DNA from 2 places in the Holdemania sp. 1001302B_160321_E10 genome. Region 2 is predicted to be linked to the other one. Evidence: a T-box and tRNA genes for the amino acid it is inferred to sense, from the RefSeq annotation. Region 2 holds a T-box; the other holds one or more tRNA genes.
What was found. A T-box is a leader RNA that pairs with one kind of tRNA and senses whether it is charged. The one in region 2 lies ahead of serS (serine--tRNA ligase), so its partner is inferred to be a tRNA-Ser.

Region 1 (14,863 bases), on a different contig from region 2:
TCGAAGGCCGCAGCTCGTTAGGCAGAATGGGCCTGTTCATTCAGAATGCCGGTTGGGTTGATCCGGGCTTCAAGGGTGAAATCACGTTAGAGCTGTATAACGCGAACCGCTGCGCGATTGAATTAAAGGCCGGCAGACGGATCGGGCAGCTCGTGTTCGCGAAAATGGATGCGCCTGCACTGAATCCGTATAACGGGAAATACCAGGGGCAGAAAGGCGCAACCGGATCGCGCGTGTTCCTGGATCATGAAAATCGTTTTTAAATAAAGCAGAGCTCGGGAAAAACGGGAATCTAGCCTGGAGGAGTTATCCGGCAATTCGATTCCCGTTTTTATTTGTTTTCTTGTTTTTTTGTTTATGGAAGGAAGAGGCAGCGGCTTCTGATCGAGAAATCTCCGCATTGCTTTTTTCCCGCAAATGCGAATGATCCGAAGAACGGGAACAGAAGGCTTATGCCTGCGCCGTATTCAGCTTTGCCACGATCTTCGCCAGCGTATCGTCTTCCCCGACATTACCGGGAAAGATCACAACGGGCAGCTCGGGAAACCGGCTGGCACGATCACAGCGAATCACGCCGATTCCCGGTTCAATCTGGCCTGATACCCATTCCCGCCTGACCCGAAGTCCCCGCGTCAGACAATCGCTGGACGTAATCCCGCCTTTGGTGATCATAAACCGCGGCCGCACATTCAGCTGTTCAACAACCCGGATGAACTGATCGTTGATCGACTGCGTCAGCCGCAGCTGATCCTCCGCGCTCCCCTGCGGCAGATCCACGCGTTCCCGCCGCGTCTGCAAAACTACCGTGATTCCCTCCGCCAGTTTTTGGTTTACAAGTCTGGCGCAGCGCTCGCTTTCTTCCATCAGCGAGCCCTGCAGGATCTGATGTTGATCAAAGACGATCGTTTCCAGGCATAAATTCTGGCGCAGCACTTCCAGCTGACGCGACGTTTTCTGGACATGCGAGCCTGCGACGATCAATCCGCCGTTGTGATTCTGCGGCTGCACGCAAACCCGCGGATCCAGCAGCGGTTTGTCATCCTGCTGTGCAAAGAGTTTACAGAAAGACGCCGCGGTCCGAAACAGGAATACCTTCTCTTTCAGCACCGTCTTTAATGGTCGGATCAACGCGCGCAGATCGTCATCCGTTTCCGCGTTGACAATGATCTTCTGAAAGCCGTGCGCCTGCCGCAGAATTCGCATAATTGCCGCTTCATCATGATTTCGCAGTATTTCCAGGGAAATTGACAGGCAGGAGACAGCCGGATAGCGTCCCTGGGTCTTTTCTTCCACATACACTTTGAGATCGCTGGCATGAAATCCAAACGTCTTATCCTGGGCAAATTCACTTTCCCCGACGGGCAGCCATTGTCCTCCCTGTTTCAGATAATGGATATCGTTCCGCGTGATTCGCATCCCCTGCAGATATGGACACAGAATTTCTCCCTCCACCTCAATTCCATGCTCGCTGAGTCCTGCGCGAACCGTTTCGGATTCCAGCGGATAATGCCCCCGCAGGGTTGAATCCGAGCGCAGTACCAGCCAAAAAGGAATGTTGCTTCGACGGGACGCCGTGATCAGATTCTGCGTCAATTCCCGCAGCAGGCAGCGCGCGGCTTCCGGCTTGAGCGCACGGGTGTTGGTCAGGATATAGACCATCGCCTCACTCTGCTGCAGGAGGTTTTCACAGGCTTCTTCCTCCCACGATGTATATACCGCGACGTCATGAACCATCTGAATCCCGGTCGGATCGTCATCGAGCACGACGATCTTAGGTGCTTTGTCAACGAAAGAACTCATGCCTGCTGCGCCAACATCTGCTTGACGCGTTCCACCGCTTTACGCGGGCTGGTCAGCACCGGCTTGGAAATTCCCTCCAGATAGGGAAGCATCACCGTCATGCTCCCCTGAGCCAAAACGATCACATCGCACTCCTGCTCGGCCTTTTTAATTTCTTTCAGCACGAGTTCATTATGTTTTTCCTGATTCTTCTCCTTCATCAAAATATCCAGTGCCCCGGCAACCAGATACTCCTTCATTTCCACGGCTTTGCCTGCTTGCCGTGCTTTTGTACGAATCAGATTGCAGCTTGGTTTCATCGTTGAACCCACCGTAGCGATCACGCCGATTTTCGTTCCCAGCTGCACCGCTTCCTCGGCCATCGGCTCGTCGATCTTAAGCAGCGGGCAGGTTACAGTCTGCTTCACAATATCCGCGCTTTCACCCACGGATGAGCATTGGTTCAGAATCAAGTCCACGCCCATCGACTGCGCCGCCTGACCATACAGGCACATCCTTGAGACGATGCCCGGCGTGATTCCATTATTGCGCTTGACCTCCTCCAGTAAACTGTCGTCAATGATGTTGATCATCTCCACCTCCGGCAGCAACTCCGCAAACAAGGCTTTCAGCTCGTTAAGCGAAACCGGACTGGTATGAATAACTGCGACTTTCTGCATAATAATCTCCTCCTTTATGCTTTGTCTTCATTTTACAGGAAAGCTGAATTTTCAGAGTAAAACAAACGGTCAGAATAATCATTGCTTTTTTCACTTGTTTTGGTTTTTTTATGTTTCTTGCATGGCGAGCAATGGATTACTGAAAACCAGGCGCAAAAAATCCGGCAGATGAAAGACAACCTGTTTTTCATTCCTTCCATTCCCGCGGCAATCCTGTTTAAGCATAAAATTATCTTCATTTTCCAGGGTTGAATTGTGTCTGTTTGAGCCGATTATGGAAAAACGAAAAGACGATTCTATCGGAACGGGCATCCGCAATGTGCCGCTTTCCATGTGTAAGTTGGCGCTGAAGATCAATATCCGCCTAAAGGAAATGATAAAAAGATTATTCGCAAAGCTAAAAGAACGCGAACAGTTCTCTTAAGGGTCTCTTGCGGAAATCAACTTTTCTTTGTCTGTGGTCTTTTTAACCCTATCTGGCGAAATCAGGTTTTGTTTCTGTTTCCAGTAAAGTTCAATCCAAAGAAAGGACAAATGGATTCAGTCACGGTTGTCTCAGCGAACAACGCTTTTCTTCTTGCAGCTTCGCCGAAAAGTCACTTTCTTACGAAATTCTTCATAAGTTTTTCCGATTGTTTTTAAATAAATCTGATATACTGTATTTACAAACGCAAATATGCTGCACAGGAGGTTTACCTTATGAATGATCATGAAGAATATGATCCGATACTTATGTTTTTTATCACCTTCTTTTTTGGAGTCTTTGGCGTTCACCACTTTATTCGCCGCCAATATGGCTTGGGAGTTTTATACTTCTTTACATTTGGGGTCATGGGAATCGGCTGGCTGATTGATACGATCCGCGCCTTCATTACAATGTTCAAAACAAACAGCGAACCGCAAAATGACGGAAGACATTGCCGTCAGTGCGGACGACGTCTGGAGCCGAACCGCGAATCCACCTTATGTCCGCATTGCGAGGAACAAATGGAGCAGGATTATTTACAAATCTCCAAACACTTCACCCGCGTCATCGACGAAGTGGAAAAAGGCCAGCCGCATTTAGAGGATTACCTGCGCCGTTTTGATATTCTGAATAAAGACGTTGAACAGATGTGGGATCTGGCGCAGGACATTGACGTTGAACCTCCGTTTCATCAGAGCGATCTGCGGCAGGCGATGGACCGCAAATTCGCTGAAGCGGTCAGTACGCGGATCTCCATGGCCTTGGAAAAATCCCAGATCACAATGGATACTGTCAAATTGAAACAGGAGCTGATGACGCTGACCGAGGAATTGATCGACTGCAAATACCATTTTCCGAAATATGCCGGACTGATTAATCCCATGATTGAAAAGACGAAGGAAACGTTGAACAAAATCTGAAAGACAAGTAAGAAAGACGGCTGCTGAGTCGTCTTTTTCTTATGAATTTTGCTAAAACCTTTGACATCCCGATATGGATCCGCTATAATATAAAAGCACTTGGAGAATTGGCCGAGTGGTTTAAGGCACCATCTTGGAAAGGTGGCGAAGTGGCAACGCTTCCGTGAGTTCGAATCTCATGTTCTCCGCCATGTGTAAATAAAGGCTTAACCAAGCCTTTTTTCTTTATTTTCTTAAGTTTTTTTCAACAACTCTTAAGAATCAGTACCGCCCTTTTGTGTTATGCTAGGGATAGTTTCAAGAAGGAGGGATTCCCTTTGGATTTCATGATTATGGAATGGATCACACAGGTGTTCCAATCTCCGGCCATGACGGCGGTCATGCGCTTTATTACCGGCTGGGGAAATTTAGGCGCATTGTGGATTTGCTTCGCATTTTATTTTTACTTTATTAAGAAGGATCGTCAGACTGCCGCCTTTCTGCTTCTGGCCATCGTGCTGACCTGGTCGTTAAACGATTTAGTAATTAAACAGCTGGTCGACCGGCCGCGGCCGTTTATGACGCATGCCGAACTGCCGGCTCTGATTGCGATGCCGACGTCCAGTTCGTTTCCATCAGGTCATACCGCGACTTCCTTTGCGGCGATGATGATTCTATTCGCTTATGGCGGCCCTTATAAATGGATGGGATTAGGCGGAGCTGTTTTAATCGCCTTCTCACGGATTTACCTGCACGTGCATTACCCCTCGGACGTTCTGGCAGGCTGTCTTGTCGGTCTGTGTATCGGCGCCTGGCTTGTCCGATTGATGAAGCAACGCAGCGTTAAGCTCACACCGGCCGACGGGGAAAAGTGTTAATTTCTACTTGATTTCACTCTGGGGATCAGATATAATAAATAAGCACATGAATTCCCCAGGTGGCGAAATTGGTAGACGCAAACGACTCAAAATCGTTCGGTAGTGATACCATGCCGGTTCGAGTCCGGCCCCGGGGACCACGAAAAAGACAATCAGACGAAAGTCTGATTTTTTTGTATTTGAACCTTAGCGGTGATAACTGACGATTTTTGAGCTTATCCAGCACCTGCCTCGGCAGAAAAGGAAATATCAGATGCAGGAAATAGCCATCTTCATAAATAGAAAGTCCAACAGGATGATTTCAACGTCAGAATCACTATTTTTTTCATGAATCACATTTCAGATCAGCGTCCTCTAATCTTATCAATTTAACGTTCTTAATATGACTAATGTTATCCCTGTTTTCTTAACTTTTTATGAACTTGGATCCCTTCCCGTCTTATTTTTGTTATACTTTAGATAAATAATGTATTCTGCTTAATTTCAGGAGGTGTTTCAATGAAGAATTCCGGTACTGTTCTCCTCTGTGCATTTCTGCTTGCTGCTTGCGCCGTCGACAGGAATAACGCCGCCCCTCAGGTTCAGCTTGACGAATCTTCCGCTTCTGCTGATCTGCAGGCTTGTTCCTATACCGACGCCTATGCCCAACTGGATCCGGATTCGATTCAAATTCAGAATCTGCTTTTGGAATTTGTCCCTGACGCGCTGGATCAGGATACGCTTATTCAGGCCAGCACCGATGTCGTTTTAGCGACAGTTTGTTCCATTGAGGGAGGAAGCACCGTTCATGAGATCAAACATAAGATTGTTCTGCCTTATACTTATGGCACTCTGACAATTCTCAAAAGCCTGAAAGGTGATCTTTCTGCCGGTCAAACGATCCATTTCACACGTTCTGGCGGTATCATCGCTTACGAAGAATATCTTCAAACCTTAGAGCCCAGTCAAAGGAACGCTGTGGCATCAGCCACTGAAAAACCTGCTTATATCAAGCAAAAAGTTTCCGAAGATATCGACATTGAAGTTGGAAAGTCCTATTTAGTTTATCTGTCTGACGATTCATATCAAGTAAAACCCGATGCTTATGCGATCCTTGGCTACCAAGGCGGTCTGCGGGAAGTCCGGACCGCTAGGGATCTGCAGATTACGCCCGAAACTCCGTTTTCCGAAATTGAAGTTTATCAGTTTATTGACAACAGTTGGGAACCTTTAACACTTATTTTTACCGATTCCTCTCAATGATGAAAGGAAATAGAGGCGATGAACAAACTTAAAAAATCAGATTTTGAATTTGTGCTCTGCCTGGTTATTATCTTTCCTTCCGGCTGACTTTGATTCTTTGCGCTATGACATTGGAAAAAATCATCCCTGATGTCTTTTTGCTGAATGTATTCATTTTTCTTCTTCTGATCATCCTGCCGCTGGTTCTTATAAGCCTTATACTGCGATGCTTGGGCCGCTGTTTTCCACGCTTATTTTAACCCTGACTTTCCCCCTTCCGGATGCCGTTGACGATTTTACTTACGAAAATCCCTTAAAAATGGTAAAATAGAGGTATAGATTCACCTTTTGGAAGGGGGAATGAGCTTCATGTTTAAAGAAAAGGATTATGTACGTTATGGTGCGCGAGGAATATTCCAGGTTGATCAGATTGTCAAAAAAGAACTGAAACCGCGCCGTCCTGAAACGTGTTACGTGCTCAATTCCGTTTATGGCATCCATACGCAGATCGTAACGCCAGCCTCCAATTCACAACTGCGCCCGGTCATGAATCGGGAAGAGATTGAACAGATGATCAACGAAATGCCGCAGCTGGAATCCGCCTGGATTGATGATAAGCGCAAACGCGAGGAAACTTACCAGGCAATTCTGGCAGAAGGCGACGGCCGCAAGCTCGCGCAGATGATCATCTCGATTTACACTCAGAAACAGGACAAGCTGAAGGATCGTAAATCACTGTCCCGTGCGGATGCTGAAATGCTCGCCCGGGCAGAAGACCTGCTTCATGAGGAAATTTCATTATCGTTCAAAATAAAAAAAGAAGAGGTTGCCGATTACCTCCTCAGCCGATTTAAAGACAAATAAGTCTGATCGTTACGGAAGAACAGCATTTGATGCCGGCCTTTCCGTTTTTTTATGCTTTTTCAGCTCTGCCGGATTGATTATTTCTTCTTCCTCCTCAAATACATAATCGTTGAGTTCCGGAAAATCCAGAAATTCAGTCAGCGTCATATTAAAGCCCAGAGCGATGCGATGCAGCGTGCTGACACGCGGATCCTTGGTGTTGCCGCGGATAATATTATCCAGCGTCGATTGCCGCAGAGAAGACATTTTTGCCAGGCGATGAACGGTTATGCCTCCTCGCTGACGACACAGATCTTTAATTCGGTGGATAAGCATTTCAGAATATTCCATAGCCGACTCCTTTCATGATTTGATCCCCGTCTTCCCCATTTCTGAAAGACTTGATTCTTATCATAACAAGCAAAAGGCAGGTTTATACCCGAATTCGGTTAACCATCCCTTTTCTGCATCAAAAACAATCGTCTGCTCTGAAAATATTTTCAACAAAGTCAATGTTCGCAGGGAACTGACGCCGCGCATTCGAAAAGGCAAATTCTGTCAGAAATCTGCTTCTTTTCTTCCCATCCTGTATGCTTCCTTCTCTTACTCAGCTTGCTGAGTTCAAGGTCTGGGCAAAACTCTCTTCATCCAGATGCAGCGGGTTATGTTCCCTTCGTTTATCTCATGGCTTGCCCCGTTGTCCCACACGAAGCAGTATCATGGATTGTGCAGCCTCTCTGCCTGCTGTATTTTCCTGTCCCGCTCTCACTTGCAAAAGCACAATTCGCCGGATTATCCCCTCTTCTTTCACTGCATTCCAGATCTGACGCTTTGGTTGATCCTTCCTTCTCCCCTTAACGGCATCAAGCATTTTCTGTATTATCTCTTTCTCTGCAATAAGTATAGAACACCTTAGTTTTAACTGACCAAACTGCCAACATGATTTTCCTGAAACGAAAAGGATTGGCCTGTCTTCTTTCGAATCATGCCAATTCTATTCTTATTGAATGATCTTCCTTATAACTTTCTCTAAGTTCAGGTATTGGCTATTTTCAAGTTTTTCATATCGGTGCTCTCTGCCTGTGCCGATCAATCTTCCCGCCGATAAAAAAGTCAGCATATCCTCTTCGCAATATGCTAACTTCGATTTAACCTTGCGGCAGCTGAAGCAAATCCAGATACGAAGTCCCGTTTTCCGGGGCATCCGTGCCAAAGAAATCACAGCACGTCGCACCGTTGTCGGACATCGTGCGCCGTGTTCCGATTTTCACGCCTTTCAGACCTTTCCGATAAATCAACAACGGAACACATTCGCGGGTATGCCGGCTGCTGCCGATATCCGGATCATTGCCATGATCCGCCTGAACGATTAATATATCGTCTTCCGTCAGTTCCGGCAGGATTTCCGCCAGACCCGCGTCAGCCTGTTCCAGAATCCGCCTGTATTCCGCGCTGTCCTGTGAATGCCCTGCCAGATCAGTTTCCTGAACATTGGTGCAGATAAACCCGGTATCCATGCGGCGCACGGCGTCCAACGTCAGCCTCATGCACTCCGGCGTCGGCACGCAGGAAAGACTGGTACCCAGATCGTTGGCGACAATATCCGCGACCTTGCCGATCAATACGCACGGAATTTTAGCTTTGGTCAGGATTGTTGGAACCTGGACATTCTTGTTGACGCCATACCCCAGATGACGGCATTGATAACCTTGTTCGTAGGATTTGGATTTTGCCGAAGCGATTCCGATAAACCTGCCCTGCCTGATTTCCTCAGCGTTATATAAATCCTGCATCGTATTGCCGGTGCCGCCGAATACGATCACCCGGCCGACCGTCACGACCTCGCGGACCCGCTCCGCGATTTCCACTTCTTTTTCAAAAGAAATCAAATCCAGCGGCGCGGTCACGTTGTAGCACATACCCAGATCTGCTTCCAGATTATCGGCGATCGTGACGAACTTGTCGCAGACCACATACCGCAGTCCCTGTCGTTCGATGATTTCAACTTGATGGCCGCAGTTTTTCAAGTGCGCTGCGACGACGTCGACTTTCTGCTGGAATGGATGGACTTCCGGCTGCTTTGGCAGAGTCCCCATAATTTCCTGATGCCCCATGAACGTATCCGCTCCGAAATGCATCAATTCGCTTTTGCCGAAATTGGCTTGAGGATTGAATTTCATCTGCGCACTTTCGCTGCCATACGCGTTCATCAACCCCAGCTTTTCCAGCGTCGGCAGCTTCAGATCCGGGTGATCGCGCAGGATGCTGCGCAGCGTGTTTGCCTTCTCATCGCCCGGACGCACCGCAGCGGCATCCTCCATCGCGCCGATCCCGAAGCCGTCCAGAACGACGATGATAAATCGCTTACTCATCCGCTTCACCCCCGCACTCAGGCTTCATTCGCTTCCTGAATGCTTTCTGCCAGAATCCTTAACACCGTATCCGCACCGGAGCGGTTGGGATTGATGCGGATCATATATTCACCATAGCGAGGGTCTGATTTTAAGAACGTTCCGGACACGCGGTAGAACATCGGCGCCAGTTCATATTTGGATTCCGCGCCGACCGGATTAGGCAGAGCGCCGCGTTTTTCAGCCGCCGCCAGCACCTTTTTCGCGATCGGCTCAGCAAATTCGACTAACAGCACCTTCGACTGAGCGTTGGCGATGCAGGCCTGCTTAATCCCTTTGACTTCCCCGGCCTGAATGCGTTTGAGCGCTTCTTTTGCTGCGGCATCCGTCAGCGCCAGCATCACCGGCGCGTAGGTCAGACCACGCAGAACCTCCAGCGCTTCCCAGCCCTGCGTCTGGCATCCGCCGGAATAGTGCATCTTCCGGATCCGGTCGATGATCACCTTGCGTCCTACGACACAGCCGATCCCTTCCGGTCCCTGCAGCTTGAACGTCGAGAAGCAGGAGACGTCCGCTCCGCATTCGCATCCGATCTTTTCCACCTTCATGACGCCATAGTTATCGTCGATCAACACTGGAATATCCGCCGTCTGCTTGATCGTGGCGATCACTTCCGCCAGATGATAGCTGTCGTCAATTTTCTGCCGGCTGTGCTGTACCAGCGCCCCGCGGATATCCGGATTTTCCTGCAGCGTTCTGACGATTGCCGACAAGTCGTTAAAGTTGGATGGCACCGGGACCAGACCAAACATTTCAAAACTGGTCTGGGTTGTCGAATAGGCCGGAGCTTCGTGAATCAGAATCTTCTGACCGCACTCCATCATCGCGCTCAAGCCATAGCGAATCGCGCCGGTTCCGCTGCCGCGGACCAAGATGCAATCCTCAGCACCGAAGAACTCCGCAATCGCCTGTTCTGCTTTCCGCGTCGTCACCGGCTGATTGCCCGGCTGATGGACTCCCAGATCCCCGCGCGTTAAACTTTCAGTGCCGCGAAAGTGCCGCGTAATGCAGTCGACCAGCTTAAACTGCTTCTGCATCGCCTGTTCCAAAGTCATATTTTTTAATGGGTAAACGTTCATTGTTGTCCTCCTATATTTCGTAACCTTCGATAAAATAGTTGTTCAGATCCAAAAAATACCGTTCGATCAGTTCGTCATGAACTTCCTCAATCTGTTCGGCCAGATAAAGCAGCCGCGCGATTTTTTCACTTTGACTTTCGCACATCAGAAGCGTCGCCATGCCCAAGCCGGACTGCGGCAGCGACAGCGCCGTTGCACCGGCCAGATTGCACACGCGGACATAGCCCTTCCCCGCGGCCTGCTGAATCCTTTGCGTCCGCGCATCGAAATGACCGAACAGCGAATCGCCGAAACCGTCCAGATCAATCGGCCCTTCGGTGATCATAAAGACGTCGCAGCGTTTCAGAAGCGCTTGTAAATACGCTGTCAGTACGGCGCGCGGTGCGGCCGGATCCTCAATCGCAATGACCTGCGCGTCGATTCCCGGATATTCCCGATCCGCCAGAACCCTTCCAACGCCGGAGGCCGGACGGATGCCGATGGCAGCCTGAATTGCCTTCATCAGGATCTTTTTATCGCGGGCCATAAAGCCGATCGAATTGGCTGATGTGATGTTGTCGGTGTTGGGTTTGAGCTGCTGCGGACGGTCGGCTTCGATCAGCCTGGAAATGAAGCTTAAAATATTGACGCTGATCGCCGGCGCCAAAACGCTGCCCCCGCCGTCGTTGCCGATGCCCAGATCATTGATGCCCGCGAATACGTTGATCGCGGTGCCGGAGGAGGAACCTGACATGAAACGGCCGCTGATCGGATTGATCAGCTCCGTGTCGACAGCCCGGCCGGCCAGCTGAGATTTCTTGTCGATTGTGTGCAGCGTGAAGCCCGCAGGTTCCAGTCTGTGCATCAGCGTATTCGGAATGGAACGCACGTTTTTGATTCCAACCAGAAGCTTTTCCGGATCGCCGTCCAATACCTTGACGATGGATCCATAGGGATTTAGCAATGCGGTTTTATGCTGCAGCGAATAGTTGTCTTTCATCCTGTTTTACTCCCAATTTACCTGAATTTTTCGGCCCTGACTGTCAAACAGCCCGCTGATCCGCGGACAGCCCCGGCTGAGTCCTTCGACGATCGCGACATGGCTGCGGGTTGTAAAAATCTGAGCTCGGAAGCACATCAGCGCGGTATCGGATACCGTGCAGTTGCGGTCGATTTCAAAATGATAGTCGATCGAATCGTCATCGGGCGCCTGAATGTTGAACATCCGCGCGTGCGCGAGATCTCGGCCGACCAGGACATGCGCCATGTGTCCGCGCCGGTAGTGTCCGCCGCCGAAGCAGTACGCCTTGTCCTTATAATTGTGCGAGATTTCCGAAACATAAAGATAGCCGATATTCTCCGGTTCGCGGCTGGCTTTGTGCAGCGGCGTCGTGCCGGTCAGCCCGTGGCCGGGTTCGCCGTTGTTGCCGCCTAACTGCCGGATTGTGGGAATGGAGGCGCAGCAAGTCGCGCTGGGGATGTTGATCAACAATTCATCCGACACTTTATCTTTCAGATAATCCACCGCCCGAAGCAGGCCGCTGACATTGCTTGTGGCTTCTATCTTCTGTGTTTTTTCACTGTAAAGCAACGCTGGAAACACGGTCACGCCGCCGATCCGCACGTGCCTGAGCGACTTGACTTTCGCCAGGATTTCCGGCAGCTGAGCGCTGGAAAAGCCGGCGATCTGACCGGAATACAGGCTGGCGTCGTCATCCGTAATCCGGATCATAAGCGGCTGTACCCGATTGATTTCCGCGGCTGCCTGATCGATCTCCGCAATCTTTTCAAGACTGTACACCGTCATCACATCCGGACGCGCCGCAATGATTTTCCTCAGCGCAGCCTTGGGCGTCTGAACCAGGTGACCGACGTTGCCCAGATGAATTCCATTCTCAATCATCACCAGCGCTTCCTTGTAATCGACCGCGACGCAGCCGGCAAAGCCCAGCTCCATCAGCCGTTTTGCGACGATTGGATTCCGGCCCAGCTGTTTCAGCATGAAAAACAATTTCACATCATTTTGACGGGCGGTTTCCAGCATTCGCCTTCCATTTTCAGCGATCGTATCGAGATCCAACAGATAGGTGTCGGGGAGAATCAGACCCTGCTGATGCGCATGAAAAGCAAATTCGATCAGTTTTGAATTATTCTGCAGGCATTGATTCAAAAACATAGTCTACCTCCACTCGTTATCCAGGATCCGCGCCGGATTATCCGTCAGACAGCGTTGAATCTGCCGCTCTGAGGCGCCGGCCTGCTTCAGAAGCGGAACGACCCACTTCATTACGCTCAAATACCCGTCTCCGCCATGACTTGTGAAATAAGTCCGCCGGGATATATCGTTGCTGAAAAGCAGATGATCGCCATAGCCGGCTTCCATGATCGCCAGCGCGTTGCGGGCGCGGGTTTCATCCGGCATGTACACTTTCTTGCCGCAGGTGTCAAACGCGAGATTCACGCCGTAATTCAACAGCTGGCAATGATACTTTGTGTCGTCGATCAAGTCCTGATGCCCGATGATGATCTTATCCGGATCGACCCCTTCCGCCAGCAGCGTTTCGATCGTTTCCACGGCGGTCGCGCGGCCGGTGTGCGTCGATACCGCCGCCCCGGTCAGCCGGGAAGCGATGCCGGCAGCCTTCAGAATCTTCTTTTCCTCCCCCTCGAAGCGTTCCGGGGACGAGGCGATCTCAGCGATGATCCCGGCCCGGATTCCGGTATCGTCGATGCCTTCGGTCAGCTCCCTGACATACACTTCTGCGATCTGCTGAGCCGAAGCTGTTTTCAGCCAGTCCGGGTGATACTGCGTTAAATAAAAACCGGTGGACGCCACGATCGTCAATCCGGTGTCCAAACTGATCTGTTTCAATTTACGGACGTCGCGGCCTAAATCAATCGTGCTGACCTCCACTGCCGCCTGAACGCCCAGCGCCATCATCTTTTTGATTTCCGGCTCGACTTCCGCCGGCGTTTCAATCATGCTGATGCCGTCATGACGGACCCGATCCAGATCCACAATGAAGTGTTCGTGGCACATCGTAACGCCCAGCTTTTCTTTTTCAATATCGTTTAAAACCGTACGGATCATGAAATTTCCTCCTTAAAAAGAAAGAGGCATCCGAAGATGCCCCTAAATGAATACCCGCTATTCAGGTTTTCCTTCAGATTTATCAATCAGAGCCTGCACCAATGCCGGAACTACTTGTTCAGTATGAGTTTTAACATAGCCAAACGCCTTATGATTTCCTGAATAAATGAGATGACGAATTTGTTTTTCATTCGGACAATTGCCTTGTTTGGAAACGGTCAGACAGTTCCCATAGCCCAAAACCATGATCGCCGTCGCAAGCGAGCCGCCGCCTCCGGTCATACAGCTTCCCAAGTAAAAATCCACATCACCGCTTTTCACTTTCCGCGCCGCGATCATATCCGGATCCAGCGAAGCTTCAACAAGCCCCGGGAATTTCTTCTCAATAATCTGTTTCGTTTGTAACGCGGTTAATCCGCAGCATTCAATTTTTAACATAAGCAATTCTCCTCTTTCATTCCATTACAATAGGACTAGTCCAAGAAAGATCATGATGTTGTACAGAATACCGACTGCAACGGCCGCTAACGGGCCGACTGCCGACTTCGGAATCCGCTGTCCGGTGACGTCGTTGAGGACGAAGAAACCACCGACGATCATAAGACCGACTGCACCCCAGGTTGCGTTTGCCGCCAGGAAAGAACCGGCAACCAACGCCAGACCGATGCAGGAAACCATCGCGTCACGGATATAATCGCCGCATTTGGACAGTTCCGGGAACTTCGATAACCCCTTGCCCAATAAGCCTAACAGCTGAATTTCAACAAATTCCGCAACAAAGCCGAAGACAGGAGCCAGCCACCAGGTCGGAGCCAGACAGCCGACCAGCATCACCGTCGTCAGACCGACAGCCTGATAAACGCCGGTTGCCAGCGCCGTGGAAACGATCAATGGGATAAACGCGATAATAACGCCGATCATCGCCAGTTCAAACGTGCCCATGTTGCCCGCTAAGACAGCTGAGGACAGGACATACGGCTGATAAGCCTGAGCCAGAACATGAATCCCCAACGCGTTCAGCGCGCCCTGGATGCACAGATAAACCCAGTTGCTCTTAATCCGATTGGCATTCTTCGTAAACAGGTTTTCGGTTTCCGAATCATTTTCCACGCTTTCCGCATTCTTGCTTCCATTAATGGAATAGACAAGCAGGCAGATCATGCCGGCCAGCATCGCGAAGGTGTACGGATACAGGCTGACGGAGATCGAACCGAAATTGACAGCGCCGACCACTGTGCAGAAAATGTAGACGATCGCTTCGATAAGACCGGTTGTGATTCCCTTTTTAGCCCCGAACTGGCTTGCGATCGCAACCGCTGGGAACATACAGAACACCGGCAGCGCCGGGGAGCTGATCTGTGTCAAATCATTTAAGAAGTTATACGGCAGCGCTGTGAATGCAGAATTGATAAAGCTGGTGCCGAAGGCGCACAGCGCGCCATACGCACCGCCGATGATTAACGCGACCCACTTGTTCGGCGACCAGGCGCCCAGGCAGTCGGTAGCGATTAACGTCAGATGACAGGCGATCAGGCCT
Region 2 (14,863 bases):
AGAACAACTTTAATCACGGAAATATAAAAACAACGAATATTTCCAGTGAAATGCGGACATCCTTTCTGGATTACTCCATGTCCGTTATCGTGGCGCGAGCGCTGCCGGATGTCCGGGATGGAATGAAGCCGGTCCACCGCCGCATTCTGTACGCGATGAACGATCTGGGCATCGTTGCGGATAAGCCGCATAAGAAATCGGCGCGTATCGTCGGTGAAGTTATCGGTAAATATCACCCGCATGGGGATACCGCGGTTTATGAAACGATGGTCCGAATGGCTCAGGATTTCAGCTATCGTTATCCGTTAGTCGACGGCCATGGCAACTTCGGCTCGGTTGACGGCGATGGAGCGGCGGCTATGCGATATACCGAAGCGCGCATGTCCAAGATTTCGATGGAGCTGCTGCGCGATATCAATAAAGATACTGTCGACTGGATGGATAACTACGACGGCGAGGAACACGAACCGGTGGTTCTGCCTTGCCGCTTCCCGAACTTGTTAGTCAACGGGACAACCGGCATCGCGGTCGGCATGGCGACCAATATTCCGCCGCATAACCTCGGAGAAACGATCGACGCTGTCATTGCGTTGATGGAGAACCCGGATATCACGGTCATGGAACTGATGGAAGATTACATCAGCGGTCCGGATTTCCCGACAGGCGGGTATATCTTAGGCCGTGCGGGCATCAAGCAGGCCTATGAAACCGGCCGCGGATCCATCATGATCCGGTCTAAGGTCAAGGTTGAGGATATGCCTAACGGCAAGAAACAGATCATCGTAACGGAAATTCCATATGTCGTCAACAAGGCGGCGCTGGTTGAAAAGATCGCCAGTCTGGTCCGTGAGAAGATTATTGAGGGCATTACTGATCTGCGCGATGAATCCAACATGGAAGGCATCCGCATCGTGATCGAACTGCGTAAGGACGTCCAGAGCGACGTTATCTTAAACCAGCTGTACCGCATGACCTCGCTGCAGACGTCGTTCGGCGTAAATATGATCGTTCTGGTCGACAACGCCCCGCAGCAGCTGGGATTGAAGGATGTTTTAAAATGCTATCTTGATCACCAGATCGACGTCACGGTGCGCCGGACACGCTTTGAATTGAAGAAAGCGGAAGACCGTGCGCATATCTTGGAAGGCTTGAAGATTGCGCTGGATCACATTGATGCCATCATCAGCCTGATTCGCAGTTCCAAGGACACATCCATTGCGATGAACGGGTTGATGGAAAACTTCGGCCTGAGCGAAATTCAGGCGAAGGCGATCCTGGATATGCAGTTCAGACGGTTGACCGGCTTGGAACGGCAGAAAATTGAAGAAGAGTATGACGGTTTGATGGCGCAGATTACCGATTTAAAGGATATTCTGAACAATCACAGCCGCGTTTTGGAAATCATCCGTTCGGAATTGACGGAGATTAAAGAAAAGTACAACGACAAGCGTCGTTCCGAAATCATCGACGCTGAAATTGATATGCAGGATGAAGATCTGATTCCGCAGGAAGACGTCGTGATCACGATGACGGTCAACGGCTATGTCAAGCGGATTCCGGTCGATACCTACCGGCTGCAGAATCGCGGCGGCAAGGGTATCAAGGGCATGAGCATGCATGAGGATGATATCGTCGATCAGTTCCTGACGATGATGACGCACGATTACCTTTTGATGTTTACGAATCAGGGCAAGGTGTACCGGATCAAGGGCTATCAGGTCCCGCTGGCTTCCCGGACTTCCAAGGGCATTCCAATCGTCAACCTGTTGAATCTGGACAAGGATGAAAAGGTACTGGCAATGGTACCGGTAGAACGCGAGAATTCTCCGGCGAAGTTCCTGTTCTTTGTCACAGCGCAGGGCATTGTCAAACGTGTCCCGATTGAAGAATTCGAAAATATCCGGCAATCGGGTAAGATTGCGATCAATCTGCGCGAGGGCGACGAGCTGATCAGCGCGAAACCGACGACCGGCAGCAGTCAGATTCTGATTGCGGCGGCGAATGGACAGGCAATTCGCTTCGATGAAACCGACGTCCGTCCGATGGGCCGGACCGCAACCGGTGTCAAGGGCTTCAATGTCAACGGCAGCCGGGTTATCGGCATGACGACCGACTTTGAAGGTCAGTACATCCTGTCCGTTACGGAAAAGGGGTATGGTAAGAAATCCAAACTGGAGGATTACCGAATGACCAACCGCGGCGGCAAGGGGGTAAAGACCGTTCAGGTTACCGATAAGAACGGACCGTTAGTCTTCTTACGCGCGGTCAACGGCGATGAAGACTGCCTGATTATGACCAACGAAGGAATCGTCATTCGAATCAGTTTGGAAAAGGTTTCGGTATACAGCCGGAATACGCAGGGTGTGAAGTTGATTTCCGTAGAAGACAGCCAGAGTGTTTCAACGGTTGCCATCGTTTACAAGTCGGAAGACGATGAGGAAACAGAGGACGAAGCCGGAAACAGCGAACTGAATTCAACGGTAGAAACGGATGAAACCGGGGATCAGAGCAGCGAAGTTCAAGGTGACGCATCTGAATCTGAGATTCAGGAATAGACTGAAATAGAACTAGTTTTAAAAAGTAATGAAAAAGCTATAGTCGATTAAGATTATAGCTTTTTTTCGGAATTCACATTCACTTTAATAATTTTTAGAACAGGATAAAGAATAGGATGTAACAGAGAAGAGAAGCGTTCTCAATTTTAATAAGAATAATATTCAAGCTGAAATCAAGATCTTCAATTCCTGAAAGTGAAAAACGAAAAAGGCAAGTCTGATCAAGCGGCGAAGCAGGGGGTGGCCTATAATTGCAAAGTAAGCAGCGAAAGGAGGAAAGATTTATGCTTGAATGGCAAAAACAGATTCAGTACGTCGTTAATGTGATTGACGAGAGTATCAAAGCGCATCAGGACGAATTTCTGACCTTGAATGCTTTGGCCGATCAGCTGGGCTATTCCGAGTTTTATACAGCGCGAAAATTTAAGGCAATATCGGGAATGGTGTTTCGGGATTATCTGCGCCGGCGGAAACTGGCCTTTGCTTTAAAGGAAGTCCGTGACAGTGAGAAAGGAATCCTGGAAATCGCTCTGGATTATGGCTTTTCTTCCCATGAAGCCTTTACCCGGGCGTTTAAAAACTTGTATGGCATAACGCCCAGCGATTATCGGAGACATCCTGTGCCAGTTATTTTACGTACGAAAATCAATCCTTTTGATCGCTACTTTTTTGGACAAGGAGAGATTGGTATGGTTAAGTCATCAGAAGCTTTAAAAATTTATTTCGTTACGATTCCAGCTCATCAATTTTTGTATGTTGAAAATAAAGAGAGTAACGGATACTGGGATTTCTGGCAGAAACAAAATCAGATTCCAGGTCAGGATCAGGCAACGATTTGCGGATTGCTCGACAGTATCAAAGGAAAATTAGATGATGAGGGCGGAAGCGAAGCGAACAGCGGCGGAGGTCAGATTATGGCTTATCGTAATGATCCGTCAGGACGGCTATGCGACTGGGGCTTCCCCCGTACAGAGTGTTACGGAGTCCGGCTTCCCAACGAGTATCAAGGAGAAATTCCCACAGGGATGCAGCTGACAGAAATTCCTGAGGGCGAATACCTCGTTTTTGAGCATGGCCCGTTTGATTATGAACAGGAAAATCGCAGCGTTGAGGAAAAAGTTGAGAAGGCGATGGCTGATTTTGATTTCAAAGACACTGGATATGGTTATGATACAACGACTCCAGGACGGTTAATTTATTTCTATTTTAATCCTGAGCGGTGCTGGAAATATATCCGCCCAGTTCGTAAGTTTTCAGATTAATTTTCGTTTTGCGGATTCAATATCTCAATTTCTCGTTTATTTTCTTTCTTTCGGGTCAAACTGAAGAAGGAATGAAATCGGAATTACGTTGGTTTCGTTTTATCCATTGACAAAAAAATGGGGCTTGATTAAAATGAAGGTGTTAAAACGTAGATGAGGATAAGTAAGTACATGATTTTCTTTAGAGAAACAGTGGTTGGTGAAAACTGTTGTCAATCCGTGCTGAAATCCACCTCGGAGTGAAAGTGAACCTTTCCGGTTATCGCCGTTAACGATTCAAGTGACTGATGTTTCACGTGAAACATTGGTAATTAGGGTGGCAACACGAGGCATCGTCCCTGAGTGGGCGGGCCTTTTTTATGTTAAAAGGAGGAAATAGTCATGCTGGACATCAATTTGTTGCGTACAAATCCAGAAGTAGTCAAAGAAAACATTAAAAAGAAGTTTCAGAATCAAAAATTGGAATTAGTCGATAAGGTGGTCGAATTGGATCGTCAGTTCCGGAAGGCGAAAACCGACGGCGATAGTCTGCGGGGACAGCGGAATGCCATCAGTAAGCAGATCGGCGGCTTTATGAAGCAGGGCTTAAAAGAAAAAGCGGAAGAAGCAAAGAAAGAGGTTGCCAATATTGCAAGGCAGCTGGCTGATTTGGAAGTGAAGGAAGAAGAATTAGCAGCGGAGATCAAAAAGATTATGCTTGTGCTGCCGAATATCATTGATGAAACAGTCCCGATTGGCAAAGATGACAGTGAAAACGTGGAAATTGAAAAATTCGGCGAGCCTGTCGTTCCTGATTTTGAGATTCCTTATCATACGGAGATCATGGAGTCGTTTGATGGAATTGATCTGGACAGTGCCAGAAAAACGAGTGGAAATGGTTTCTACTATTTAAAAGGCGATATTGCCCGTCTGCATTCTGCAATTTTGTCCTATGCGCGGGATTTCATGATCGACCGTGGCTTTACCTACTACATCCCGCCATTTATGATCCGCAGCGACGTGGTCACAGGCGTCATGAGCTTTGCGGAAATGGAAAACATGATGTATAAAATTGAAGGGGAAGACCTGTATTTGATTGGTACCAGCGAACATTCCATGATTGGCAAGTTCATTGATACGATTATTGATGAAGAACAGCTTCCGCAGACGCTGACGTCTTATTCCCCATGCTTCCGTAAAGAAGTGGGTGCGCATGGCATTGAAGAACGCGGCGTTTATCGAATTCATCAGTTCGAAAAGCAGGAAATGATCGTTGTCTGCAAGCCGGAAGACTCAAAATACTGGTATGATCAGCTGTGGAAGAACTCGGTCGATTTCTTCCGTTCACTGGATATTCCTGTCAGAACGCTGGAATGCTGCTCTGGCGACCTGGCAGATCTGAAAGTAAAGAGCTGCGACGTAGAAGCCTGGTCTCCGCGTCAGAAGAAGTATTTTGAAGTAGGCAGCTGCTCTAATCTGGGCGATGCGCAGGCTCGCCGATTAGGCATTCGTGTTCAGGGCAAGGAAGGGAAGTATTTTGCCCATACGCTGAATAACACAGTCGTAGCTCCGCCAAGAATGCTGATTGCTTTCCTGGAAAACAATTTAAACGCTGACGGAACGGTGAATATTCCTGAACCGTTAAGAATGTATATGGGCGGAAAGACAAAAATCGAGAAGAAATAGTATGAAAAGGGGAGATAACTCTCCTTTTTCATTACTTTGGAGGAAATATGTTAAGAACTATGAGAACAGACGATCTTGATTATGTTGTTAAGATCTGGTTGGAAAGCAATATTCAGGCTCATTCTTTTATTGAATCAGATTATTGGAAGGAGAATAAAGAAGAAGTGAGAAAAATGCTCCCTCACAGTCTTATTCAAGTCGCGGAAATTGATGGACATATCGTCGGTTTCATTGGAATGAATGAAACAAGAATTGAAGGTTTATTTGTAAGTTCTGATTTTCAATCAAGAGGGATTGGACATTCTTTAATCGAATGGGCTAAGACAGGAAATGAAGAATTGACGCTGAGCGTATATCAAAAGAATCAAAGAGCGTTGCAATTTTATCTTAAGGAAGGCTTTGTTATTGGTGAACGGCTTATGGATCAGAAAACAGGCGAAATTGAGCTTCTTATGCAGTGGAAAAGAATGTAATTGAGTAACATCAAATAATAACAGCCATATCAAATGTTTCACGTGAAACATAAGATTAAACAGGTGAGCTTTGAAAAAGGAAAAAGAAAATTAAGAATAAAATTTAAGCATAGACAAGTAATTTTTATTCAGTTATCCTAATTGTGGGGTTGGCGCCAGCTCCTGAAATCAGGAGAAAATAGAAGATGAACAATTTAAACTTAGTTGGAACTCCACGAGAGATTGGTTTTCAATATGGAAAATATTTTGCAGAACTGGGCGTTAATCTGTCCGCAACGTTGCCTCCCGGAACGAAAGAACGAAAAGAATACAGTGAATCAGTAAAATTCCTGTATAAATCTGATTATCCGGCGATTCTGGAAGAAATTGAAGGAGTGGCGCAAGGAAATGGATGTGATGCGGAGGTACTGACTCAATTCTTGTTAAGCATGTATGTTTATACGGCGATGAATTTCTGTACCTGCATTACAGGATTAGATCACCGCGGGCATCTCTTATTAGGAAGAAACAGTGATTTTTTGACTGCGATGCAGCCAATGTATAGTCATTGCGTAATTAAACCTGCGTCAGGCTATGCTTTTACAGGAAACACAACAGGTTTTGTTGAAATGGAAGACGGCATGAATGAAAAAGGACTCGCAGTTGGGCTGACTTTCGTATACAGCGCACAAAAGCATTTTGGTTTAAACGCCGGAATGATCGTCAGGATCTTATTAGAACACTGTGCAAACGTAAATGAAGCAATTACCAGGCTAAAGAAAATGAAGATCGGCTCATCTCAGATCTTAACGATGGCTGACAGCACAGGCAACAAAGCGGTTGTCGAATGCAGTGCGCAGCATATCGAGATTATTCAATCTCATTCCATCTTATATTCAGTAAATCAGTTTGTCAGCGACGCCATGAAACCAGCTAATCCAGAAAATATTGATGATATGGAATCAGGGCTGCGATTAAAAACGTGTCAGAAAGCTTTTCAACATCAAAATGTGCTGAGTATGGAATATTTAAAAGAGGTATTAAAAGGAAAACAAGGATTTTTATGTCAATATGACCGTCGACGCGGCGGAGATACAGTCTGGTCTGTGATCTATGATCTCAATGATGATAAAATCCAGTTTTGCGATGGCAATCCATCAAGAGAGGGTTATCAGACAATAAAAACTGGTTTATAATCTCAAAATAAAGATGAAGACATTTAAAAGATTGCGCTTTGTTCAATCGCTTTCTGTGTAAATTGTTTTGTAAAACAAAGTTAAATTAAAAACAATACGAACTTTTTAGTTTATAACAAAGGAAAGGTATACTTATGGAAGATAACAAAGTCATCCTGTCAGAAGTGTTCTTTTATTCCAGTAAGCGCCGACATCTGCCTGTCATTGGATATCGGCCTGATGCTTTATTTGAAGGGCAGAATCCGGATGAATACTGGGGTATAACATTTATTGATTGTTCCATATCAGAATTTGAAACATGGTCGACAGCGAAAATCCAATTCACTTTTCAGGACAGTCACTATGATCAGGTGAGGAAAGGTCAAATGTTTCAGATCATGGAAGGAAGAGAAGCTGTCGGATTGGGAAAAGTCATCCGCGTTGTAAGAAACTAAAACCCAACAAGAACAATCATAAGAAGCCGATAGATGTGTCATGGTTTATTAAACAACAGGATATTTCTTTGAATTCATCTGGAGTGTTTCACGTGAAACATTCATAATTTCCTCATTAAGACTTGAAAAGAGTTTGTGTCAAAAAAGACAGACAGTCACTTGCGGTTTAAGCAAGGATTGAGTATAATAATAAACGGTACAACAAACATATTTGAACCTGGTCAGGACCGGAAGGTAGCAGCCATAAGAATCTCTGTTTGTGTGTACCCTTTTTATTTTCTTGAATCGAGGTTCAAAACATGGCAGAGAACAAACAAGATAAAAATGATGAGTATTTCATGCGTCAGGCGATCAAAGAAGCAAAAAAAGCAGAGTTGATCGACGAAGTTCCCATTGGAGCGGTGCTTGTCCATGAGGGAAAGATCATTGCCCGGGGACATAATCTGCGCGAAAAGAAGCAGTCTGCGCTGGCTCATGCGGAAATCATCGCTATTGAGAAAGGCTGCCGGAAAATGAATTCCTGGCGGCTGGAAAACTGTATTCTCTATGTGACGCTGGAACCATGTCCGATGTGTGCCGGAGCCATTCTTCAGTCGCGCATTGCCCGGGTGGTTTACGGCGCTGCGGATCCCAAAGGCGGCAGTGTTGGAACCTGTTTTAACCTTTATGATATCCCAGGATTCAATCACTATCCCGAAGTGACGAAAGACGTGCTTGGCGAGGATTGCGCAGCCCTGTTAAAAACGTTCTTTAAACAAAAAAGGGCCAAGAAAAAGGGCCTGAAAGAAGAAAAATCAAAAGATTTTTCCCATCCGGAACAGGCCAGCGAAAACGCCAGAAAATAACAGAAACGAATATCGTAAAAAGATGGGTTTTCATTTTAATGACGACTCATTTTTGTTATAATAAGTAAGTCAGCGAAGGAGGAATCAGGCATGAGTTATAAAGCACTATATCGAACCTATCGACCATCCTCCTTTGAAGAAGTCGTAGGTCAGCAGCACATTGTCACGACGCTGAAAAACGCAGTAAAGCAAAATAAAATCGCCCATGCATATTTGTTCTGCGGTCCCCGCGGGACCGGGAAGACGACCATTGCCAAGCTGTTGGCCAAAGCGGTGAATTGCGAGGATCAACAGAATGCACCGTGCAATCAATGCCGCAGCTGTCTGGCAATCCAACAGGGAAATCATCCCGATATCGTGGAAATTGACGCTGCATCCAACAACGGCGTCGACGAAGTCCGGGAACTCATTGAAAAAGTAAAATATGCCCCATTGGAAGGACGCTATAAAGTTTATATTATCGACGAAGTTCACATGATGTCCTCCGGCGCCTTCAACGCGCTGTTAAAAACTTTGGAAGAACCTCCGTCTCACGTCATCTTCATTCTGGCGACGACAGAACCGCAGAAGGTGCTTCCGACCATTATTTCACGCTGCCAGCGCTATGATTTTTCAAAAGTAAGTCAGAATGAAATCATGGCCCGTGTCCGCAGTGTTCTGGAACAGGAACATATTGAATGCGACGATGAAGCGCTGCGTCTGGTTGCCCAACTGGCTGACGGCGGAATGCGCGACGCTTTGAGCATTATGGATCAATGTATCGCCTATGCTCAAAATCATATCACCGCCGCACATGTCAATGAAATCTATGGAATTACGACAGTGAGTGAGAAAATTGAGATGCTGCAATGGATTTTTCAGCATCAAGCTCAGCTGTTATTGGAAAAAATCCGCACGCTTAATGAAAAAGGCGTCGATATTAAACGTCTGACCTCCGATTTCATCGAAATTTTGAAGGAATGCGTAATTTTCATCTATACGCAGGACGTGACTCTTTTAAATAAGATTAACGAAGAAGAAGCCAATACGATCATCAGCGGCAAAAGTTCGCGCGAGTTATTAGCGCTGATTGACATTCTGATGGAAACTCTGGAAAAATACCGGACCGCAAGCAGCGCCGCATCGTATTTTGAAGTCGCGGTATTGAAAATGATGGCTGAACTGGATTCAAGCCAACGCCCGGCCGCACCGGTTCAGACCGTTTATACCCAACCGGCCGCAGCGCCGGTAAAACCCGCTCCGGCGCCGGCGTCCCCGGCTAAACCGCAGATTGAAATTTCGAACATGCCTGAGGGAACAGACGAGGAAGCCGATCTGACGGAAGAAGCACCGCCGATAGAAATAGCGCCGTCCATACCGACGCCGCCGGAAGAAAACATAAGCGTTGTTCAGGAAAAACCGGCGGAGGTCCATCCGGAGTTCGAAATTCTGCCGCTGGATTATGAATTTGTCATGCAGCTTCTGGCCGGCGCGAATAAAGAAATGCGGATGAAAGATGAAAGTCAGTGGAAACTGATTGATCAGAAGTGCCGTGACCGTGATCTCAACTGTGCGCGGATTGCCAATCTGCTGCGCAATGGGAAAATTGTTGCATGCGGAGAAAACTATATCCTGATCTGCGTATCCTATCAGGCGCTGGCCAATCAGATCAACGATCCGGCAATGAAATCGCAGATCAATCAATTCTGTTATGAAAGCTTGAAAATCAAAAAACAACTCTTTGCGATTACGCAGGAACAGTTTAAAATAGAAACGAACGATTTCCTCGCCCGCTCGCGCAGCGGAACACTGCCGGAACCGGCTCAGGTCGCACCGGTAGAAATTGACGAGGAAGTCGGAAAAACAGAGAAAACGGAACCAGAACAGGACGTGGTTGAAAAACTGTGCGATTTGTTCGGAGCCGAAAATGTCGAAATCATCGAGGAGGAATAACAAATGAACATTCAACATTTATTAAAACAGGCGCAGCAGATGCAGAATCAGATCGGTAAGGTAGAAAAAGAGATTGAAGCGACAGAATACACGGCCACAGCTGGCGGCGATGCGGTAAAGGTGACGCTGACAGGAAAGATGGAAGTTACCGGCATTGAGATCAGCGAAGATCTGTTGTCCGCAGACTCCAAAGAGATGCTTCAGGATACTGTGATGATCGCGGTGAACGCAGCCCTGGCCGCCGCGGTAAAAGATAAAGAAGAACGGATGAATAAAATCACGCAGGGCGTCAAGATGCCGGGAGCTTTCTGATTGCATGTATCCGAAGTCATTTGAACGACTGATCGAATGCTTTCAGCTGCTGCCGGGCGTCGGCGCCAAGACAGCCGAACGCTACGCCTTTATGATGCTCGATGCGCCGCAGGAACAAGTTGAGTTGTTCGCTCAGGCGTTAATCAGCTGCAAGAATGACATCAAGCGCTGTCGGATCTGCGGCAACATCAGCGATCAGGACGAATGTCCGATCTGTCAGAATGAAAATCGCAATCCGCGGATGATCTGCGTCGTGCAGTCGCCGAAGGACGTGATCGCCATGGAAAAAATGCAGGAATACGCCGGCGTTTACCATGTCCTCAACGGTTTGATTTCCACATCCAGGGGAATCATGCCGGAAGATCTGAATATCGACGCGCTGCTGGAGCGAATCAGCCCGGAAACTGAAGAAGTGATCATCGCCACCAACGCCACAATCGAAGGTGAAACCACAGCGCTGTATCTGGACAAGCTGCTTTCCGGAAAAGGGGTGCTTGTCACCCGCATCGCGCACGGTCTGCCGATGGGCGGCCATCTGGACTATGCCGACGAACTGACGCTGATCAAAGCGTTCGAAGGACGCAAAAGTCTTAAATAAGAGAGAAGGGATTAACATGAAAACAGATTTACAAATCGCACAGGAAAACACGATGGACAATATTGAAAAAATTGCAAGAAAGGCCAAGATTGATTCTGATTACCTTGAAGTGTACGGCAAAAACAAAGCGAAGATCGATTTGAAAATCATGGACAAGATTGCGGATAACCGCAACGGCAAGCTGATTCTGGTCACGGCGATCAATCCGACCAAAGCCGGCGAGGGCAAGTCGACAACGACGATCGGCTTAGTCGACGGTCTGGCTCAGATCAACAAAATGGTCATCGGCTGTCTGCGTGAGCCTTCTCTGGGCCCGGTTTTCGGTTTAAAGGGCGGTGCGACCGGCGGCGGATATGCCCAGGTGGTGCCGATGGAGGAAATCAACCTGCATTTTACCGGCGATATGCATGCGATCACCGCGGCAAACAATCTGATCAGCGCGGTGCTGGATAATCACATCTATCAGGGGAACGAATTGAACATTGATCCGACGAAGGTCGTCTGGAAGCGCTGTCTGGATATGAACGATCGGACGCTGCGCAGCATAACGATCGCTCAGGATAAAAAAACAAACGGCGTAGAACGCAAAGATGGATTCATCATCACCGTGGCAACGGAGATCATGGCGATCATGTGTCTGTCCAAAGACCTGCAGGACTTTGAAAAACGCGTCAGCCGGGCGGTCGTTGCCTATACCTATGACGATCAGCCGGTCACGGTCGGCGATCTCAAGGTCGAAGGCGCGGTCACGCTGGTGATGAAGGAAGCGCTGAAACCAAATCTGGTTCAGACTCTGGAAAAAACGCCGGTATTCATCCACGGCGGTCCGTTTGCGAATATCGCGCATGGATGCAACAGTCTGATCGCGACCCGCATGGCACTGAAGCTTTCAGACTATGTTGTTACTGAAGCAGGCTTCGGCGCAGATTTGGGGGCCGAAAAATTCTTTGATATCAAATGCCGCTACGGCGAACTGAAACCGAACGCCGTCGTCATTGTCGCAACGGCCAGAGCGCTGAAGCTGCATGGCGGCGTGCCGGCAGATCAGCTGAAAGAAGAGAATGTTCCGGCAATTCTGGAAGGAATTAAAAATCTGGAAAAGCATATCGAATCCATCAGGCAGTACCGCGTGCCGTATATCGTCGCGATCAACAAGTTCAGCGCCGATACGCAGGCGGAAGTCAATGCGATTCTGAATTGGTGCAAAGACAATGGCCACCGCGTTGTCTTATCCGACGCCTGGGCCAGCGGCGGAGCGGGCGCTGTCGATCTGGCGCAGGAAGTTGTCAGAATGTGTGAAGAAGACTCCAAATTTGAACCGTTATACGATCTCGATCTGTCACTGGAAGAAAAGATCGACACGATCGTTCGAAAGATTTACGGCGGGCGGTCTGTCATCTTCAGCGATCGGGCTAAAGCTCAGCTGGAAGAATACAAACGGGCAGGCTGGGATAAGCTGCCGGTCTGCATGGCGAAAACCCCGAACTCTCTGACAGACGACGCGAAAATCGTCGGCCGTCCGACAGGGTTTGATATTCACGTTCAGGAACTGCGGATTTCCGCCGGCGCGGGCTTTGTCGTTGTTTTGACGGGAAACATCATGACGATGCCAGGTCTGCCGAAGGATCCGGCAGCACTGCACATGGGGATCAACGAAAAGGGTATTTCCTACGGTATTTTCTAAGTCTTAAAATAGGCGGTCAGAAATACCGGAAACCTCGGATAAAATTGAATTTCAATCAAGATGAAGCCGTTAAAAATAGCTTCATCTTTTTTTGCCAGGATCATCAAAAACAAACAAATGAACTTGAATAATATTCATCTAAACTTTTTTACAAAGCAATGCGGCACGAATAAATTGATTAAAATGAGAATAAAACAGGATATTTAGGAATCTGTGATTTCTGGATATGAAAACCGTTGAAAAATTCCTGCAACTTCCGGGCTTGTTCAACTTTGTTTTCTTTTCACAGGCTCAGGAAAATGGTAAAATAATAGGCATAGAGGTGAGTTTTCATGGCATCCATCGCATACATTACAGACCGGAATATGATCGAATTTCATCGCCTGAACGGAAACCGGACGATGAATTTCTGGCGTCCCAGCAATTCCAAAAAATTTACTGATTTCAAACCGGGCGACCTGTTGTTTTTTCTGGCCAAAGGCAGCGAGCGCGGACGTCATCGCGAGAAAGGAATCGTGGGCTACGGTAGGTTTCAAAAAGCCCATACCCTCAGTTTTCGTCAGATGTGGAACGTCTATGGCACAGAAAACGGCTATGCCAGCGAAGATGAACTGTATGACGCGATCGTCAAGGTTTCCAAAAATAAGAAAATGCCAAAACTGATGAATTGCCTGTATCTCACCGATGTTGTGTTTTTTCAGGCGCCGATTTATTTAAGCGAGATTGGCGTTGCCATTTCCAATAAAGTGGAGAGCTATATCTATCTGGATAAGGAAGATCCGCAGGCGACCTCCAAGGTGCTGAACAAAGCCAAGGAAACCGGCGTCGATATGTGGATGGCAGCGATGAGTGAGACACTCGGTCAAAACTTCAACCTTGAAGAAGAACAGATCAAGCACCAGCTGTCGCAGATCATCGAAAAGGCCGGCGATTCCTTCTACACCGAAAGTGAGAAAAAGCGGCTGCGCCGCTTAGCCCGTCAGACGATGGATCAGAAAGCGGAAGAAAAAAAGATTATCGAGCTGATCAAGGGCAGTAAAACCGAACTGGTCTGTTATACGGGTGAAAGGATTGAAATCCTGATCCCATTCGTCTATACTTCAAAAGACTTCTACCGGAAGCTGCAGTATCTGATCGGCCACTGCGCGCTGATGAAGCTGGAGTTTTCCCGGTGGAGTGAATATCACATTCCGCTGCATTTTGAGATCGTCGGTGAAGAACCGCTGCCTGATGAGGTTACGCGGGCAATCGACGCTTTAAATCAGGGAGAAGAAAGGATTTGATCAAACATGCTGGATGTCATCGTTGTGGGCGGCGGCCATGCCGGAATTGAAGCGGCGCTGATCGCGGCTCGTCTGGGATGTGAAACGGCGCTGATTTCGTTAAGTTTGGAAAATATCGGCAAGATGCCGTGCAATCCCTCCGTCGGCGGCCCGGCCAAGGGCATCGTCGTCCGGGAGATCGACGCGCTGGGCGGTCAGATGGGCATCACTGCCGATCAGACAGCCTTACAGTTTAAGATGTTAAATACGACCAAAGGCCCGGGGGTGCAGTCGCTGCGGGTGCAGTCGGATAAGCTTGCTTATGCCCGACAGATGCAGGAAGAAATTCTGCATCAGGAGCACCTGCAGCTGATTTTGGGAATCTGTACCGGGATCCTTGTTGAAAACGGGAAAATTACCGGCATTACCATGGAGGACGGTCAGACAATAGACGCCCGGGCTGTTATTCTGACCACCGGCACATACATGAGTTCCTCGGTCATGATCAGCAGCGAAGTGACGCCCAGCGGTCCGGATGGGGAACCAACCACCAACAAGCTCTCCGAATCGCTGCGTCAGGCTGGCTTAAAAACCTTCCGGTTAAAGACCGGAACGCCGCCGCGGGTGCTGACGGAATCCATTGATTTTTCCAAGACCACACCGCAG

Region 1: it encodes a tRNA-Ser, which carries the amino acid that the T-box ahead of serS (serine--tRNA ligase) is inferred to sense. The anticodon was not compared.

What each region holds. Positions count from the first base shown of each region.
Region 1 covers NZ_JADNEM010000002.1:138,855-153,717, forward strand. The annotation lists gene dcd (dCTP deaminase) at 1-263, shown strand, start outside; gene I2D94_RS01855 (four-carbon acid sugar kinase family protein) at 451-1,800, opposite strand; gene I2D94_RS01860 (aspartate/glutamate racemase family protein) at 1,797-2,459, opposite strand; gene I2D94_RS01865 (hypothetical protein) at 2,734-2,883, shown strand; gene I2D94_RS01870 (TM2 domain-containing protein) at 3,159-3,845, shown strand; tRNA gene I2D94_RS01875 (tRNA-Ser) at 3,947-4,036, shown strand; gene I2D94_RS01880 (phosphatase PAP2 family protein) at 4,172-4,702, shown strand; tRNA gene I2D94_RS01885 (tRNA-Leu) at 4,756-4,842, shown strand; gene I2D94_RS01890 (hypothetical protein) at 5,201-5,944, shown strand; gene I2D94_RS01895 (CarD family transcriptional regulator) at 6,293-6,787, shown strand; gene I2D94_RS01900 (helix-turn-helix domain-containing protein) at 6,797-7,117, opposite strand; gene I2D94_RS01905 (phosphopentomutase) at 7,915-9,138, opposite strand; gene I2D94_RS01910 (aminotransferase class V-fold PLP-dependent enzyme) at 9,156-10,256, opposite strand; gene I2D94_RS01915 (amidase family protein) at 10,267-11,235, opposite strand; gene I2D94_RS01920 (alanine racemase) at 11,242-12,411, opposite strand; gene I2D94_RS01925 (phosphotriesterase) at 12,415-13,326, opposite strand; gene I2D94_RS01930 (DUF2620 family protein) at 13,384-13,764, opposite strand; gene I2D94_RS01935 (YhfT family protein) at 13,789-14,863, opposite strand, start outside.
Region 2 covers NZ_JADNEM010000003.1:41,709-56,571, forward strand. The annotation lists gene gyrA (DNA gyrase subunit A) at 1-2,555, shown strand, start outside; gene I2D94_RS02440 (helix-turn-helix transcriptional regulator) at 2,924-3,817, shown strand; T-box leader at 3,959-4,160, shown strand; gene serS (serine--tRNA ligase) at 4,199-5,482, shown strand; gene I2D94_RS02450 (GNAT family N-acetyltransferase) at 5,530-5,955, shown strand; gene I2D94_RS02455 (C45 family autoproteolytic acyltransferase/hydolase) at 6,141-7,130, shown strand; gene I2D94_RS02460 (hypothetical protein) at 7,265-7,564, shown strand; RNA gene ffs (signal recognition particle sRNA small type) at 7,750-7,847, shown strand; gene tadA (tRNA adenosine(34) deaminase TadA) at 7,864-8,409, shown strand; gene dnaX (DNA polymerase III subunit gamma/tau) at 8,500-10,341, shown strand; gene I2D94_RS02480 (YbaB/EbfC family nucleoid-associated protein) at 10,345-10,653, shown strand; gene recR (recombination mediator RecR) at 10,658-11,251, shown strand; gene I2D94_RS02490 (formate--tetrahydrofolate ligase) at 11,268-12,935, shown strand; gene I2D94_RS02495 (hypothetical protein) at 13,268-14,218, shown strand; gene mnmG (tRNA uridine-5-carboxymethylaminomethyl(34) synthesis enzyme MnmG) at 14,225-14,863, shown strand, end outside.